3 regions of the Lactobacillus sp. M0396 genome follow, and region 1 is predicted to be linked to each of the others. Evidence: riboswitches for the same ligand, from Rfam matches in the RefSeq annotation. Region 1 holds a riboswitch; each other region holds the start of a gene.
The links. A riboswitch is a leader RNA that binds a small molecule or an ion and turns the genes downstream of it on or off. The one in region 1 is predicted to bind thiamine pyrophosphate.
Positions count from the first base shown of each region.

Region 2: linked by a shared signal. The riboswitch ahead of thiM (hydroxyethylthiazole kinase) and the one ahead of H3T43_RS06880 (ATP-binding cassette domain-containing protein) in region 1 are both predicted to bind thiamine pyrophosphate.
Region 3: linked by a shared signal. The riboswitch ahead of H3T43_RS05780 (ECF transporter S component) and the one ahead of H3T43_RS06880 (ATP-binding cassette domain-containing protein) in region 1 are both predicted to bind thiamine pyrophosphate.

Region 1 covers NZ_JACFQE010000005.1:48,494-54,567, reverse strand. The annotation lists gene H3T43_RS06905 (iron-sulfur cluster biosynthesis family protein) at 161-520, opposite strand; gene H3T43_RS06900 (SLC13 family permease) at 710-1,810, shown strand; gene H3T43_RS06895 (LemA family protein) at 1,920-2,480, shown strand; gene htpX (zinc metalloprotease HtpX) at 2,498-3,394, shown strand; gene H3T43_RS06885 (AraC family transcriptional regulator) at 3,430-4,368, opposite strand; TPP riboswitch at 4,508-4,598, shown strand; gene H3T43_RS06880 (ATP-binding cassette domain-containing protein) at 4,639-5,997, shown strand; gene H3T43_RS06875 (energy-coupling factor transporter transmembrane protein EcfT) at 6,007-6,074, shown strand, end outside.
Region 2 covers NZ_JACFQE010000002.1:176,217-182,290, reverse strand. The annotation lists gene H3T43_RS03360 (dihydrofolate reductase family protein) at 1-391, shown strand, start outside; gene H3T43_RS03355 (LysR family transcriptional regulator) at 503-1,234, opposite strand; gene gap (type I glyceraldehyde-3-phosphate dehydrogenase) at 1,339-2,358, shown strand; gene thiE (thiamine phosphate synthase) at 2,461-3,126, opposite strand; gene thiD (bifunctional hydroxymethylpyrimidine kinase/phosphomethylpyrimidine kinase) at 3,137-3,940, opposite strand; gene thiM (hydroxyethylthiazole kinase) at 3,952-4,740, opposite strand; TPP riboswitch at 4,817-4,915, opposite strand; gene tenA (thiaminase II) at 5,130-5,783, shown strand.
Region 3 covers NZ_JACFQE010000004.1:14,378-20,451, reverse strand. The annotation lists gene H3T43_RS05810 (PTS system mannose/fructose/sorbose family transporter subunit IID) at 1-57, opposite strand, end outside; gene H3T43_RS05805 (PTS sugar transporter subunit IIC) at 38-868, opposite strand; gene H3T43_RS05800 (PTS sugar transporter subunit IIB) at 882-1,352, opposite strand; gene H3T43_RS05795 (GntR family transcriptional regulator) at 1,367-2,056, opposite strand; gene H3T43_RS05790 (GntR family transcriptional regulator) at 2,059-2,775, opposite strand; gene udk (uridine kinase) at 3,059-3,700, shown strand; gene H3T43_RS05780 (ECF transporter S component) at 3,744-4,322, opposite strand; TPP riboswitch at 4,365-4,454, opposite strand; gene H3T43_RS05775 (M42 family metallopeptidase) at 4,522-5,604, opposite strand; gene hpt (hypoxanthine phosphoribosyltransferase) at 5,846-6,074, shown strand, end outside.

The DNA.
Region 1 (6,074 bases):
AAGATTTTCGAAAATCTTATATAGTTTAACACTTAGGACTTTTTGAAGCAAGATTTGCTGATATTGAGTCATACGTTTTACCATTTAAAATAAAAAGCGTTCCATAATGGAACGCTATAAAATAAAGTTATTTTTGAGCACATATTATTAGTTAAATGAACTAATTATTTTCACTAACTGTCATGGCAGCATCAATTACGCCACTATCGTCTGCCAAACTGATAGCTGCATTTTTTTCATCTACTACTAAATCGTTGCCTAAATATTGCATTTCTGCTGGACTGGTATATAAGTCTAAGCCAATATTATTTTCAACATTAATTGAAAAATCTGGGTCTTTCTGATCCAAGACTACAAATTGAAAACGAGTACCAGCCGCACAGCTGCCAGCAATATTAGAGTACTTGTTAGAACCATCGTTTAGTGACAATAAAACAACCTGTCCATCTTTAACACTTTTTTTGATTTTATCAGCAGCACCTGATTTAACATTCATTTTAACTGATTCGGAATTACTCATTTTAATATTTCCTCCTAATCCTTAGCAATTTTCTCAAGTATAGGATATATTAAGTTATAGTGTCAAAAATTATGTTTATAGTAAAAGTGCTTTTCACCATGAAAAATTTATTATTGCGTATAACAGAAAAAAAGGTCAAAATGTATATAGCGATTATAGATGATTATAACTTGTGAAAGGGGACATTTTATGACCGTCTTGAAAAAGGTGTTTAGTGATAAAATCCTGCAGATTACTTTTGTAATAACGATTATCAGTCTTTTTTTTGCTAGACCGCGGCTTGAGGATATTAACTTACATACTATTTTTTCAGTCGCCGCGATGCTAATCATTATTCAAATATACGCTTACTTGCACGTTCTGGACGTGCTGGCGTATAAACTGACCAGTATTGCCGACAATATGCAGAAATTAAACATCTTGTTTACGCTTCTAGCGATTATTGCTGGAATGTTTCTCGGCAATGATATAACAGCGCTTACATTGATTCCCCTGTACTTAAATATTGCCAAAAGATGTAACCTACCGCAAATTTTACCTGTCACTTTAATTGGTATGGGTGCAAATATTGGAGCTGCTTTTACTCCGTGGGGCAATCCCCACAATATTTTTTTGGTCAGTAAATATTCTGTTAATGCCCTGCAGTTTTTTTCCTGGTCTTTGCCCTATTTATTAATGGCATTAGTCATTACGTTTATTATTTTTTACTTTATCCCTCGTAAAAAAATTCCCAGACAAGATATTAAACAGATTAATATCAGTTTAAGACCTACAATCATTACTACAGCAGTATTTGCTTTATTTTTCTTAGGGGTATTCAAGGTCATTAATGTGGTAATTCCGATGATTGTTGCAATTATCTTAGCATTATTAATCAATCCCAGAATTTTACTTAAAGTAGATTTCGCACTGCTATTAACCTTTACCTGTTTCTTCATCTTCATTAGTGATATTCAACAGATCCCGCTGATTGTCAGTATTATTCATACGATGATCAATTCGGAAAGTTCTACCTACTTCACTTCGATTATCTCCAGTCAGATTATCAGCAATGTGCCTGCGACTATTTTAGTTGGTAAGTTTACTCCTTACGCTGAAGCACTATTTTTAGGTTCTAACATTGGAGGCTTTGGTTCTCCTATCGGTTCAATGGCCAATATGCTGGTCTTAAAAACATTTACCCAAAATGCGACAGTTTCCAGAACCGAATTTTTTAAGAAATGGTCTGTAATGCAGTTTATTGGTCTGATTGTTTTAACCGTTTTGGGCTGGGGACTTTTATTAATTTAAGATACAATTTAGTAAAGCTTTGCTAATGAAAGATAGTATAAGCTTCTTTTTTATATTCAAAAGGTTCTTAATCAGTTATAATTAAGAGATACATATAAGGAGGAATACTATGAATAGTTTAACTTGGGTAATTGTAATTATTGTTGTTTTATTAATTGCACTTTATATTACAGTTTACAACAGTTTACAAAAAGCCAAAGTATACACCGATGAATCTTGGAGTCAGATTGATGTACAACTAAAGCGGCGTAACGACTTGATTCCCAACCTAGTCGAAACAACTAAGGGCTACGCCAAACATGAAAAAGAAACATTGGAAAATGTTGTTCAGTTGCGTAATCAGTTAACTAATATTCCCAGCGATGATCACGCTCAAACTTTAAAAGTTTCCAATCAGATTTCTGATGCACTTAAATCAATTTTTGCCTTATCAGAAAACTATCCTGACCTTAAAGCCAACCAAAACTTCTTGAAACTGCAAGAAGAATTGACTAACACAGAAAACAAAATTGCCTATTCGAGACAACTTTACAATTCATCTGCTGCACTTTACGACCAAAAGTTGTTAACTTTCCCATCTAATATTGTTGCTCACATTCACGGTTTTAAGAAAGTTGACTACTTACAAACTAATGAATCGGAAAAAGAAGTACCTAAAGTTAAATTTTAAATACCAGGTCAGTTTTTATGTTATTTCAACAAATTGCCAGCAATAAACGTAAAACCGTTGGGATTATGGGATTATTTGTCATTATTTTGGCACTTGTAGGGGCAGGACTAGGCTATCTTTTTGGCAACCGGCCTATTCTAGGATTGATCATTGCTGTAGTTTTTAGTCTAATCTACATGCTAATTGTCTTGCCTAACCCGGCCAACATGGTTATGAGTCTTAATCATGCTCAAGAAGTCCATGAACAAGATAATCCGGAACTGTGGCATGTTGTACAAGATATGGCACTGGTCGGTCGGGTACCAATGCCTCGAGTTTTTATTATTAATGATCCCAGTCCTAATGCTTTTGCGACCGGACGCGATCCCAACCACTCTGCTGTTGCAGTTACTCAAGGTCTGCTGGACATGATGAATCGGGAGGAACTGGAAGGCGTTTTAGGTCATGAGATTTCGCACATTAGAAACTATGATATTTTAGTTTCTACTATTGCCGCAGTATTAGTCGGAGTCATTTCTTATTTATCTGGTATTGCCAGCCGTTATATTTGGTGGATTGATGATGATCGCGACAGCGATAACGACAATGGTGGCACTATTGTTGTCATTTTTAAGATCGTGGCTATTGTATTTGTGTTAATTCTGGGACCTATTTGCGCTAGTTTAGCCCAAATGGCATTATCGCGAAATCGTGAATATCTGGCTGATGCGTCATCAGTAGAATTAACCCGCAACCCACAAGGATTAATTTCTGCTTTAGAAAAGATTGACGGTTCTGAGCCAATGAAGAAAGCCGATCCCAGCAGTGCTGGCATGTATATTGAAGATCCTGTACGCAAAAAACGCAGTTTTGCTCATTTATTTGACAGTCACCCGCCAACAGCTGACAGGATCAAACGCTTAGAAAAAATGTAATAAAATAAAGCAACCTTTTTAATCAAGGTTGCTTTTTATTTTAAGTTGATGTTTGCCTGTCTAAATAATTCAGCTCGCATTTGGACTGGCGTTTCATGATAATATTCACTGAATTTTTTATAAAAGAAGGACTTGCCACTATAACCTACCCGTGCAATTATTTCTTTTACGGAAATATCTGGTCGTGCAAGCAAATTGCGCGCCTCTTGCATACGCCTTTCATCAACATGCTCTACGAAGCTTTTACCAGTTTTTTGTTTAACCAAACTTGAAAAATAATTAGGATTAAAGCCAAAATGTTTGGCTGCCTCATTAAGCGTTATGTCAGTAAAATGCGCATCAATATAATTTTCTAAATCAGTTTGAACAAATTGGTGATTAGTTACAGGACCTGTCGCTAAGTCTTGATTTCTAATTGCGGCAATTAAAAGCAAGTTTAGTTCTGCCAAAATAACATTGTGAGTATACAAATCCTGATTAAGATATTCATCAATTACTTTTTTTAGCGCATTTGCAGATTTAGACAAAGGCGTACTGTTTAAAAATAATAAGCGCCTTTGATTGTAAGCGTCAGTAATTTCCTTAAACACTTTTTTTTCACGATGACTCATGGCAGAATAGCTTCCGAGAAAATCCAGCATCTTGAAATTATGGTCAAATTCTAACTTAACTAATATATCGTTTTCTCCCTGCCGCAATATTTCATAATCGCTTTTTCTCTGTAAAAATACGATATTGCCGGCTTTAAGCAAGAAATCCTCATCATTGATTCTGGCTTTTACTGATCCCTGAGCTTCATATAAAATAGTTGAAGCTGTAGTTTGGTAGCGATGAACTCCAGTATTACGATTTTCCAAAAACGCTCTAAATAAATCAAAATTATCGTTTTTGAGCTTGATTCTTACCTCATTAGTGTCAGACTTAGTTGAATCCAAAATGCTGGCTAAATATTGTTCAAGTTTAACAGCTGCCATTATTTCACCTTCTTATTCAAATTTTGGAATATATAGATTCATTATATAGCAAAATTTCATCTTACTAACAGAATTTTGTTATTTAGATTAAAGAGAATACTTGTGTATGTAGACATCTATTTTTCTTTTATGTATAATAAGTTTAACATCGGGGTGCCCTAGAGGCTGAGAACAGACCCGTCGAACCTGCTTTGGATAATGCCAGCGAAGGGAAAACGAAAGATTTTACGTCGTCAGGCTTTATCCTGACGATTTTTTTTGGTAACTAAATTGATTAAATTAAACAACCTGACTTTTTCATATGATAAGCAAAATAAAATATTAACAGATATTAATCTCACTATTCCCACTGGTGAACTTTCACTGTTAGTTGGTCCAACCGGCTGTGGCAAATCTACATTATTAAAAATTCTAGCAAATCTATATCCTGAGTTTGCGGGCCAATTAAGCGGCAGCGTTAATTTAGGCGGATTAAGATCTGCTATGATGTTTCAAAATGCCAGTGAACAGTTTACGATGACAACACCGCGAGAAGAAATTATTTTTGCACTTGAAAATCTTTGTCTTAATAAATCGCAGTATACAAAGCGCTTGAATGAAGCTGTTCAGTTTACGCAAATTGATTATTTGCTTGATCAAAAAATTAATACAATGTCTGGCGGCGAGCAGCAAAGAGTTGCTTTAGCTGTACTTGTTGCGATGAATGTCGATCTTTTTTTACTTGATGAACCCTTTGCCAGCTGTGATCCAGCCGCTCGCAAATTCTTAATTGCTAAATTAGCTCATCTGCGCGATCAAGGGAAAACAATTATTTTAAGTGATCATGTATTAACTGACTATGAAGGACATTGTGATAACCTGTTTCAATTTCAAGGTAAAGATTTGGTACAACTTTCTGCTAGTGAAAAAGAAAAACTGCTGCAAAAAAATACGGAATTCGTTTCTTATACTTTTGCCTTACCTGAAGAAAATAACGAAGTTTGTTTTAAACTCAAAAATACAGAGATTACACAAAATCGTTTGCTTTTAGAGCAGGAACAGCTAAATATCTTTTCTGGTAAAACTACTCTTATTACTGGAGCAAACGGGGTTGGCAAAACATCACTTTTTAACGCACTGACCAAAATGATCCCATATTCAGGCAGTCTAACTTATCACAATCAGGAAATCAGTAAATTATCAGCTCGCAAGTATCTCCTTAAAGTGGGGCAAATTTTTCAAAATGCGACCGATCAGTTTATCAACGTTTCTGTTGCAGATGAAATCAATTTAAGCAAAAAGCAACGAACCAATAATTATTTTACTGATGACAGAATAAATGAGGCTTTAGCTACCCTTAAGCTTGATTCACTGCTCGATCATGTGGTTTATTCACTATCTGGCGGACAACAAAAGAAACTGCAAATTTTACTAATGTTGATCTCCGATCAGGATGTATTGCTAATTGATGAGCCCCTTAATGGCCTGGATGCGGACTCTGCTAACAAGGTGATGGCTTTATTAAAAGAAAGTCAGAAAGCACGTAGTCAAACGCTTTTAATTATTAGTCATGAACTAAGGAATCTGGCAGATTGGTGTGACTATCACCTCATCTTTAAAGACCAGCATTTAACCTATGTGAATAAATGAGGTGTGATCATGAATCCCAGTTTTAAATTTTTTCTAGCACTGATTATTTCTATAGAAATATCTCTTAAATCAAGCTT
Region 2 (6,074 bases), on a different contig from region 1:
CGAATATAATGGTTATAAGATGCATGCAATTGAAATAGTTACTAAGCAGGCAAGTAAAAATTATTTAGCTTACTTACGTACCTTACAAATTCCTTATATTATTAGTGGTGAGCAGGAATTTAACTTAACAGAAGTTCTGGTTAAGTTAAAACAGCATTTTAATATCACAACGCTTGCTGTTTGCGGTGGCTCAATTATTGACGGCGTCTTTTTAAAGGCACACTTAGTTGATGAAATTTCTTTAGTAGTTGCACCACATGTAAACGGAGATTCCCAACAAAAATCTGCTTTCAATACTTTAGGTAAATACATTGATGATTCATTTGCCTTTGTAAGTGCCAAAAAATTAGCAGACGGCGGTGTACACCTGTTGTTTAAGAAACAAAGTTAGTTTCTCTTAATACTATAAAATTGGTTAATTCAGAGTATCAAGTTGGAAACGGTTTGGTACTTTTAATTTTGCCAAAATTTTAACCAACGAATATGGCGTCTTTTTACTTGTCTATAATTGATAGCGATAAAAATAATAGGGGATATTCCAACTTTGCGAATCAGCTGCAACTAAATCATCCTTCATTAAGTATTTAGGCAATAATGCAGTTGCCTGGCCTTTTTTGACCAGCTCTAAAATCATTTCCAGCGAATCAATTTCAGTGACGCTGTTTTTATTCTGCGTTAATTTGAGAGTCAAGTTACGAAACGGACAATTTATGTCTGCGTTTATGGCAACCGGTACTCTTTTATTTTCCTGCTTTTTGCCTTTTAAAAAACAGGCTTGTAAATGGCTTTTCTTGATTAACGAATATTGGGGTAAAGTGATCGGAGTAAAGGCCCAGACCATGTCATAGGGATGCTTAGTCAATAATTCTTGAATTTCATTAGTACTTTTAATGATGACTTCATATTGATCAAGTGCAAACTGTTTCTTTTGGGTAATAATATAGCCAAAAAGCAACTCAGAGATTAAAACTTTTGGTTTGTTACTGGTTAAATCGTCTTTTAAATTTTGATAGTTTTGTAGTGCTTTAGTTGCAAAATGATACATTTTTTGCCCATTTTTAGTTGGTCTGACTCCTAAATTAGAACGCACAAAAAGTGGCGTTTTCAGTTCTCGCTCCATTGTTTTGAGCCTGGCCGTAATATTGGATTGAGTGTAGCCCAATTTCAATGCCGCTTTATTCAGTGATCTAGTTTGATAAATTGTTTGATAAATATATAAATCGTTAAAATTCATAATACTCCATATCATTAAAAGTGATAACCCTATTATAATCTCGGATTATGCAGAGTGAATTTGTTTTAATATACTAATTTTGTAATCTAAAGGGGGAACTTATTATGACTACAAAAATTGGTATTAATGGTTTTGGTCGCATCGGTCGGCTTGCTTTACGGCGAATTTATGAAGTGGCCAGTGACGACATCGAAATTGTCGCAATCAACGACTTAACTTCACCAGCTATGTTAGCACACTTATTAAAATATGATACTGCGCATGGTCAATTTAATCATGAAGTAACTGCTACAACTAATAGTATTGTAATTGATGGTAAAAATATTCCGGTTTATGCGGAAAAAGATGCCAGTCAAATTCCGTGGGTTAAAAATGACGGGGTTAAAATAGTACTTGAATGTACTGGATTTTATACTTCAACTGCAAAATCCCAAGCTCACCTTGATGCTGGTGTTAAAAGAGTATTAATTTCTGCTCCTGCAGGCAATATGAAAACTATTGTCTATAGCGTAAATGATGATCAATTAACTGACTCTGATCAAATTATTTCCGCAGGCTCATGTACCACTAATTGCTTGGCACCATTAGCACAGGCAATGAACGATGAATTTGGCATTCAAGTGGGAATTATGTCTACAACGCATGCCTACACAGCTTCACAAATGTTGCAGGATGGACCTGATCGTGGTGGCAATGTCCGTAATGCTCGTGCCGCTGTTGCTAACGTTATTCCGCATTCAACTGGAGCAGCTAAAGCGATTGGACTAGTTATACCTGAACTGGATGGCAAACTTACGGGTATTGCTCAACGAGTCCCTGTTATTTCTGGTTCTATTACTGAACTAGCTGCCGTTTTAAGAGAAAAAGTTACAGCTGAAGAATTTAACGCTAGAATTAAAAAGCATACTGAAGGCAATGCTTCTTTTGGCTATAATGACGACCAAATTGTGTCATCAGATATTATTGGCACTGAATTTGGTTCGGTATTTGATCCAACTCTTACCCAAGTTGAAACTGGAGATAATGGGGTACAACTAGTCAAGGGTTACGCCTGGTATGACAATGAGTCCGGCTTTGTAGCCCAAATGATCAGAACACTGCAAAAGATTGCCCAGCTAGGTTAATTCCAAAAATTAACTGATATTTTTATCAATTTATAACTGTTTATCATCAATAAAAAATGGTTCTGCCAAGTGCAGAATCATTTTTTGTGCTTTTAAAATATGCTAGTCATTTTTCAACCATGGCGCTGTGAGCATTTGACTAACGGTTTGCTTAATATCATTGCTTTGGGCAATCAAAGAAATTACCGCAGCCCCAGCTGCCTTAGTTTTAGCGATTGCGCCTAAGTCGCTAGCGGTAATCCCACCAATAGCAACAATTGGTCGGGTTGTGCTTTTGACCAGTTTGCTTAAGCCGGCAATACCAATTTCGGGGTCGGCATCACTTTTAGATTGGGTGGCATAAATTGGACCACTGCCATAATAATCAATTCCGCTAATTTTATTGGCTTGCTCAACTTGCGTTAAATTCGAGCAAGAATAGCCGATAATCATCTGACCGCCAACTTCTTTAATGACCTGTCTGATTTCTTCATCACTTTGACCAACATGGACACCTTCGGCATGAACATGTTGTGCGAGCTGAACATCATCGTCAATGAAGAAAGGCACGTGATACGTTTGACACAATTGATGCAGCTTTTGTGCCATGGGGAGTCTCTCAGCTTCACTTAAAGTTGAATTAGGTCCCTTGTCTCGAAATTGAAAAGCAGTAATACCTGCAGCAAGTGCTTCTGCGACTATGCCCGGTAATGTTTTACCTTCCGGAACGTCTTGACTGCCACAAATAAAGTAAGCATGTAAAAAATCAGTGTTAAAGTTTTTCATTATTTCTCCTAAATTACTGAGCCCAATGATTTAAAGGACCGTGACCATGACCAACTTGAATGGTTTCCTTAATGGTTTTAGTAACGTACTTTTTAGCAATTTTAATTGCTGACGGTAAACTTTGACCTAAAGCCAGTTGAGCCGTAATTGCTGCAGCTAAGGTGTCACCGGTGCCGTGGGTGCGCTTGGTATGTATTCTGGAACTGCTGACCCAAAGATCGGAACCATCAGCAAATAAAGCATAATCTTTTACTTGTTCACTACTTGCATGACCGCCTTTAATTAGCACATTTTTAACTCCCATATCTTGTAATTTATGAGCTAATTCTGGATATTGGGCTTGATCTTGTACTTTGATGCCAGTTAAAGTCTCCGCTTCTGGCAAGTTGGGTGTTATAAGATCGGCTAAAGGCAGCAATTCGTTTTTAACGGTGGCGACAGCATCTTGACTTAATAATGGTGCGCCCCCTTTAGCAATCATCACTGGATCTATGGTAATAGGACCAAAGTCATACTTTTGCAAATTAAGTGCAACTTGGTGAACGTGATCTGCATCGCCCAACATTCCTGTTTTACAAGCACGGATGTGGAAATCTTCTGACAGAGAGGCGAATTGGGCATCGATCATTTCTAAGGGAAGTAAAAAAGACTTTTGCACACCTAAAGTGTTTTGTGCTGTCACTGCTACCACTACAGCTGTACCAAATACTTTTTGCATTTGAAAAGTTTTTAAATCAGCCATGATTCCAGCACCGCCACCTGAATCTGTGCCGGCAATAGTTAAAACTTGGGGAAAAGAATTAATTTTTTCAGTCATCATAAAGTTCCTTAATCAAAATCTGCAATTTGTTCAATATCTGCAACTTTTACTTTATACAGATAATCCATGAGATACATGCCAAAAGTAGCGGGTCCGACATTGGGATGATCTTTAACTACTAATTGACCGGCGCAACTGAAAACTAAAGCACCTATTTGAGCTGCTTCAAAAGGATCGTCAGCAACAGTTGAAAAAGCTGTGACAATACTGGTTAACATATCTCCTGAGCCGACATGAGTTTTAAAAAGGGGTGAGCCGTTATGGACATGGGCTATTCTTTTACCATCGCTAATTGTGTCTGTAGGTCCGCTCGCAATGACTGTGCAACGATATTTTTGAGCAGTTTTAGCAGTAATTTCATCAATATCGCCAGAACCGGAGCCTGCATCAATCCCCTTTGAGCTCCAATCAAAGCCACCTAAGGCAGCTATCTCACCAATATTGCCCCGAATAATACTAGTATGAAAATCCCATAAAAGTTTATCTGTGATTTTATAACGGTACTCCACGGCGCCAACGGCAACGGGATCAAATACTATGGGTTTATTATATTGGCGCGCTAAATCTTCCACTTTTTTAATGTGGTTAATTTGCTGCTTGGTTAAGCAACCAATATTAACTGCCACAGCGGAAGCCATCCGCACAATTTCTTCAGCTTCAGCGATTTCATTGCTCATAATTGGTGAAGCACCAATAGCATTAACAGCATTGGCCACGTCTTGAACTGTTACAAAATTAGCAATATTGAAAATAACCGGGTTTTCTGCTCGCAATTTGTCTAATAATTCTAACTGCATTTTATTACTCCTAATTTAATATCCTTAAAATTTTTGACTAATAAAAAAAACTTTGACATGTGGAAATGCCAAAGCTAAAGCAGTTTTGACACGTTCCTACGCAAGTATTAACTTACAGGTTCAAAGGGTCTGAAATATTTTCATCTCAGCCAAAAAGGCACCCCTCGTGTTATCGCTTACAATTATAGCGTATTTTATTGCTTATTACAAGGTTAGTTTGATAAAGACGCTATCTATTATAAGCTATAAGTGTTAGTATTTTAACTAATATTAAAAATGTGCTAGAAAACAAAAAATTATAGTGATTATAGTTAATATTTAATAAAATGTAATTAGTATTAATCAAAAGTTATTTTAACAAATAGTATTTAATTTGGAGGAGAACAATCATGAATTTCACTGATCGACTACACGAAGCGGGGAAGGCATTGTGGCATGAAAGTATGGTGCATCCATTTATTAAGGAATTGCAAAGTGGCGAACTCCCAATTGCAACTTTTAAATTTTATCTGTTGCAGGATCGCTATTATTTAAGAGAATTTAGCAAGTTGCATGAATTAATTGCGGCAAAAACGGATAATCAGGAAGTAAAGGAATTTTTACTGGCAGGGGCACAAGACTTGAAAGATGTCGAAATATCAGTGCGAGGCCATTTTTTTGAAGAATTAAAAATAACTGCGACTGAAATTTCTGAAACTCCGGTGGCTCCAACAGCTTATAACTACGTTAACCATATGCATATGACATTAAATCGATTTGGTGTTAAACCAGCGGTTGCAGCGCTTTTACCATGTTACTGGCTCTATCAGGAAATTGGCCAAAAAATGGCAGAAAAGGGCTCACCGGTTTCTTATTATCAAGAGTGGATTGATACTTATGATGGCGAGTGGTATGGTGCCAACGTAGAAAAAATGCTGCATTTAACCAATTCTTTGGCTGAAAGTGCCACTAATGAAGAACTTGAGCAAATGGAAACTGCATTTGTACGCAGCAGCTATTATGAATTGCAGTTTTGGCAGATGGCTTATGAAAAACAAGATTGAAAGTAAATTCTGCAAAAAGAGCTTTTATTTTATTCTTACTTGTCTTTAGTCAATTTCATAATAAAATTTTGATATTGACCAATGTAATTATTGTTCAAAGTCCCAGGAAAGTGTGCAACTTGGGGAAAGCAAGATATACTTTTATAATAATTAATGCCAAAACTTTGTTCTTTAAATTGTTTTGGTATTTTTTGTGAGTTCAGTTAAATCATTTAAATTCTTTTACCATCATATATTTGGTAGATTAATTGAATTTATGCGTTGAGCGTTAATACCTATGCAGAATAATTA
Region 3 (6,074 bases), on a different contig from region 1:
CCAGAAAGTTTTCATTAAGTCCTTTTTGGTGAGTAACTTAGAATTCTTCATCTTCATAATCTATGCCTCCATCATCTGAATCTTTTTCATTTGTATTATTAGAATTAGCAGCAGTATTTACCAACGGTTGACCTTTAAATGCGGAATAGCCAGTTAGAATAAGAGCCAAACATGCGCCGAAAATGGCTACGCCAGTTACTGATACTTTGAGATAGACTGCCAAAGCAAAACCAATAATAAAGAAAGTGACATTATTTTTGTTGACCATCATCTTAAGCAGCAGAGCAAAACCATATGCTGGTAGAAGACCTGTGGCAATTCCCAAGCCATTAATAATGAACTGAGGAATAACGGCTAAAATCGCCTTAATTACTGGGCTACCTAACACATAAGAAATGCCAACTACTAACCCTATTGGCAAGTTAACCGAGAAAAAGCCTCCCAGAACGTTCATCCGACTTACACCACTACCATCGGCTTTTTCAGCATATTTATCAGCACGGTGAACGAAGAACGGTAATATGAAAATAAAGCACAGATTTTTGATTACCAAAACAAGAGATGCGATAGGAATACCTAGTGTTAAAGCAACAGCAGTGCTTTTACCAGCTTCAATTGCAAAAGCAGTTCCCAAAACACTACCGGAAATTATTTCTGGGGGAATTGCTGCACCAATAGAAAATGAACCAACAAAGGCTAACTCTAAAGTTGCCCCCATAATAATTCCCTGATGCAGGTTACCCAACACCAAGCCAGTTAACGTACAGGTTACAAGTGGCCTTGACAGCATGGATGAACCTACAAAATATTCGCCATTACCCATCATCGCAATTAAAGCCAAAATAATTGCGGTTAAATATACATTCATTATTTACCTCCAATCATTTTTTACGAAATTCTTGTCTTTCATCATTTGGCACCTGTTGAATCCAGACATCCACTCCCTTTTGTTGCAGTTGATCTAATTCACTGGCTTCTTCTGCAGTTAAATTAATTGTTTTAGAGTAGTTTTCTGTTCCTTCTCTGGGCTTAGTGCCACCAAGATTAAGGCCGGTTATTTTATCACCAGTTCCCTTAATAAGTTCAACAGCGTCAGCAACTGATTCAACTACAATCAACATTTTATATTTGTCCGTTATGCCCGAATTAATTGCTTTTATGCTGTCTGCAACAGACTTCATTACCAACTTAGACTTTTCTGGCTTGGCCAGCCTGATAGCCGACTTACGGAAATCATCATGGGCAACATCATCGTTTACTACAAATATCGTGTTAACATCTAAACTATTAAACCAAGAAACAGCTACTTGTCCATGGACCAACCGGTGGTCAACTCGCACTAGTTTAATCACTTTTCATTCCTCCATTAACTAAAATCTATTGAGTACCTTGTTTTTAAAGCATCTTGCAGTCTGTACTCTACGGCTACAATTTTGCCTTCTCTAGTTGAGAATAGGTTCATAATTTTAAACACTGGGTCTTTTTCCTGAATATGAAATTGTTTACTAATTTCTTCGGTTGCTTTAATTAATTGAAAGTCTTGATAGACATCATTCGGCTTATGGATACCAGTATTGACTGCTTCAATTATTGACATTACTTTTAAACAATTAGGATCAAATCCCGGAAAGTTATCAAGAAGCAGAAGTAAATGTTCACATGTGATTTCATTCTTAATTTCAGCAGCAAAGGAGATATCATATAGCAATTCGTTTGAACTTACGTTAAAAACCGCAGCGTAATATGAACCAACCAGTCTTAAATAAGTTTCTTTAAATTTAATTTTGTCTGAGGACTCCAAGTATAAAGGCTTGATAATACCAGTCATTTCCAAAATATTTTGTTTAGAAATTATTGGAGCAACAAATAAACCACTTCCTTTTTTACGGACAACCTTATTTTCAGCTACTAATTTATTAACAGCCTTTCTAATTGTTGTTCTACTAACATCATATCTTTTTTGTAATTCAACCTCATTGGGTAAAGTACTACCTGGTGGATAACCACCATTAACAATTCTTTTATCCAAATCGGCATATACTTCTTTAAAAAGCAAAATTATTCCTCTTGATAATCATAAATATTATTAGCATTAAAATGATATTTAAATTTATTTCCTACTAAATATTGAGTTGTACTCTCAATTGGTAAGTCATCGTCTTGATAATTGAAACTGTTTACTTGATAAAGAGGAGTACCTTTTTTGACTTTCAACAGACTGCTTATTTTTTTATCGGCCAAAAAACACGAGATACTTTCTTTACCATAAGTTGGCTTCACATGATACTCCTTCTCCAGAACCTCATAAAGCGATTTATTAGTAAAATCAATCTTTTCCATTCTGCTAAAATTCTTTTGACTAAAATACGTTATCTCATATGTTAGGGCAATATCTTTAACAAACCGAACTCGCTCAATTTTAATAACTGGCCCGTTTGAATTAAAAAAATCATCTAATCTCTTGGGCATTGTTTCGATAGTTGTTGCCAGATGTTTGATGCTAACTGTCTTATTTTTAAATTCAGTAGTCATTGATTCCATTCCCAGCATATTAATGTCAATTTTATTGTTAGAAATTATTCCTGTTCGCTCTTTTACCAGTATTTGTCCCTCATTTTTGAGCCCATCCAATGCATGTTTCACTGCATTACGACTAACTTGCAATTTCTCAGAAATTTCGCGTTGTGAGGGTAAATCTTTCACTTTTTTAAAGTGGATTAAAAATTCTAAATACTCTTGAACTTGAACCGCAGCAGTTCTCTCTTTGAATTCCATGATATCTTCTTCATTCTGGTATCATTATTTTATTTAATTGCTTCTCTTTTTGCAAATTGTCTTTTGTTTAAGACGTTTACTACGTACATTTTCTATTTTTAAAGTATATCTTTTAAATTTTTGATACCAGATTTATAGTAATCGCTTCCACAGTTCTTGTCAATATTTTTTTATTTTAGTTTCCAATTTTCTCAGAGCATTTTTAAAGTGAAATATACCCTAACTGTTGGTAATTAAAGGCAAAGTAAAGTAAAATATTTAAGGATTAAAAGGGAGTGGCACAATGTCGAGACTTGAAAAGCCTGTCGTAATTGGTATTACTGGTGGTTCAGGCAGTGGAAAAACTACCATTGCACAAAAAATAGTTGCTCAAATGCAGGAAGATGAGCATCTCCTGATTATGACACAGGATTCTTATTATAAAGATAATACTGGCATCCCTATGGATATACGAATGAAGATCAATTATGATCATCCCGATGCCTTTGATGTACCCTTACTAGAAAAGCAGCTACGCGACTTGTTAGCATACAAAGCTATTGAGATGCCTGTTTATGATTTCAAGGAGCATACTCGCAGCAAAAAAACCATTCATAAAGAACCTGCTGATATCATTATTCTCGAGGGAATTTTAGTTTTAGCTAATAAAGAAATTCGTGATTTAATGGATATTAAAGTATATGTTGATACGGACGATGATATTCGCTTTATTAGACGTTTAGAGCGAGATTTAAGTGAACGTGGGCGCTCAATTGACTCCGTAATTGATCAGTATCTGAGCACGGTTAAGCCAATGTATCATCAATTTATAGAACCTACTAAGCGTTATGCTGACATTATTGTTCCTGAAGGTGGCAAAAATGATGTGGCAATTGATATGTTGACTACTAAGGTTCATTCTATTTTAAGTAGAAAAGAGCAATAAAAAAGGAGTAAATGCATTACTGGCATTACTCCTTTTTGCGTATTTAATCAACTTTTGGCTTTAACGCATTATCGAATAAATTTGTGATCAGTTTAACTAAAACGCCATCGAAAACTAGCGCAGAAATGATATTAGTAATAAACATCACAATTTGAACCTGCATACTGAATTTACTCCAACCATATAAAATATATGATGGAATGAAACAGCCAAATGATGCAAAGAATGCACCGGTTAATACGCTTTTCCAGGTAAACTTTTGGTAACACTCTTTTTTAGGAAAAAAACCAATTTCATTAGTTGCACCTTGAATGACACCTGAAAGAATAGTAGTAGCTCCCCACTGCCCACCAATCGCCATTTCAACAATTGATGCCAGCAGTTCACCTATTGTTCCAGAGCCAGGCGTAGGAACAAAATACATTGCCAGTGGTCCCGCCATAAGCCATAAACCAGAAAACACAGTGTCTGTTACTGGCGCAAAACCTGTCGGTACCAAGAGCATCTTAACTAAATTAAAAGCCCAGTTAAAACCATAGGTATAAATAACACCCATAATGATACCAATTAATGCAATTAAAATAATTGACTTCACATTCCATTTCGAAGACCTTGTAAACATAAAAATACTCCTAACTTTATATGTCATTAGGAGTATCTTTAGTAACTAAATTTAACACTTCCCTAACGCAGGTATTATCCCGTTCAGGTTCAGAGGGTATTTCTCAGCTATTTGGCACCCCTAGTGACTGATATTCATTTTTTATTAGTATATCACATTTTAACTAGTTTTTCTGCTCTATTCAAAAGAACAAGTGTTTTTAAAACTGACTAAAACTTGCTAATTTCTCTTTTGTAAGATCACGAATAATAGCCAGCGTCAGATCTACAGAAGCTTTAAAATCGGAATAAGCACTAAAACAATATGGCGAATGTTCATAGCGCACTGGAATGCCAATTACAATAGTTGGTGCTCCGTTTTCATAATAAATTGCAGCTCCATCTTGTCCACCACCAGTACGAACCGACCGAGTATACGGAATATTATTTTTATCCGCTAAATCACAGGCATATTGCTGAAATTTAGGATTAGGTAAAAAGGACGTATCCATGTCACGCAACATTGGTCCTCGTTTTAACCCTGTTTGTGATAACCATTCTGGAGTAAAAGTATCGTCAGCAGGACAAGATTCCAAGACTATAGCTAAATCCGGCTTTACCGCTCTAGCTGTGACATATGCACCTCGCAAACCCACTTCTTCCTGACTCGAAAGTGCAGCAACAACGTTAAAATCGCATTGTTCGTCCTTTAAATTGTCCAGGACATCTGCCATAGCAGCTGCGCCAAAACGGTCATCAAAGTCCTTACCGAAGAATAGACCACTTTTTTCATTGTATTCACATTTAACATCAACAAAAATTGGACAACCAGTATCAATTTGATAATCATTTATAGTTTCAGCTCGAGAACTGGAGCCAACATCAATAGACATATCTGCTACATCGGGTACATTATTTTTTTCAGCTGCAGTCATAAAGTGCGGGGGTTTAGTTGCAACTACTCCGGGCACATACTCACCTGCACGATTCTTTATTTTGACGCGTAAAGCAGGGATATTGTATTTGACCCAGCCACCCAATGGTACAAATTTAATCATTCCATTAGGCCGAACAGCCTGCGTAATAAAACCAACAGAGTCGGAATGAGCATCTAATTGAATTACCGGTTGATCTTTTTTATTTTCTTTCTTAGCTGCATATACGTTGAGCATGCCATCAACTTTGACATTAGCAAAATCATGCACTGTTTCAGTAAACAATTTAACAAATTCTTCTTCAAAACCTGAAGTAGAATTAGCATCGGAAAAAGCTTTGAGCATTTTAATTTCTTGTTGTTTATCCATTTTTTTACCTTCCACTTAAAATATCTTATCTATTAATTCTACCAAAAACATGAGTTACAGGCCTTAAAAAAATAAATAAGATGATAAATAATCCTACTGCTTTTACTAGTATATATGCTTTTTGTACGTAATTTAGTCCATAAATACTTAAATTGCTTCAAAATAATCTGTTTTTCTAGCCAAAAAATGATATAATCGAAAATATTAGAAATTTTAATTGTTTTAAATGAAGGGTAGATAAATGCCAAAAAACGACAATATTAATAATATTATTGATCATAAATTGTTTAGTGAAGATGACATTCATCAGATGTGTGTCAAGCTAGGAAAGCAGCTTACTACAGATTATGCTGGTAAAAAGCCTTTAATTGTTGGAGCACTTAAAGGTGCCATCTTCTTTTTAACCGATTTAGTAAGAGAAATGGATGTTAAAGCAGAAATTGATTTCTTGGACGTTTCCAGTTATGGTA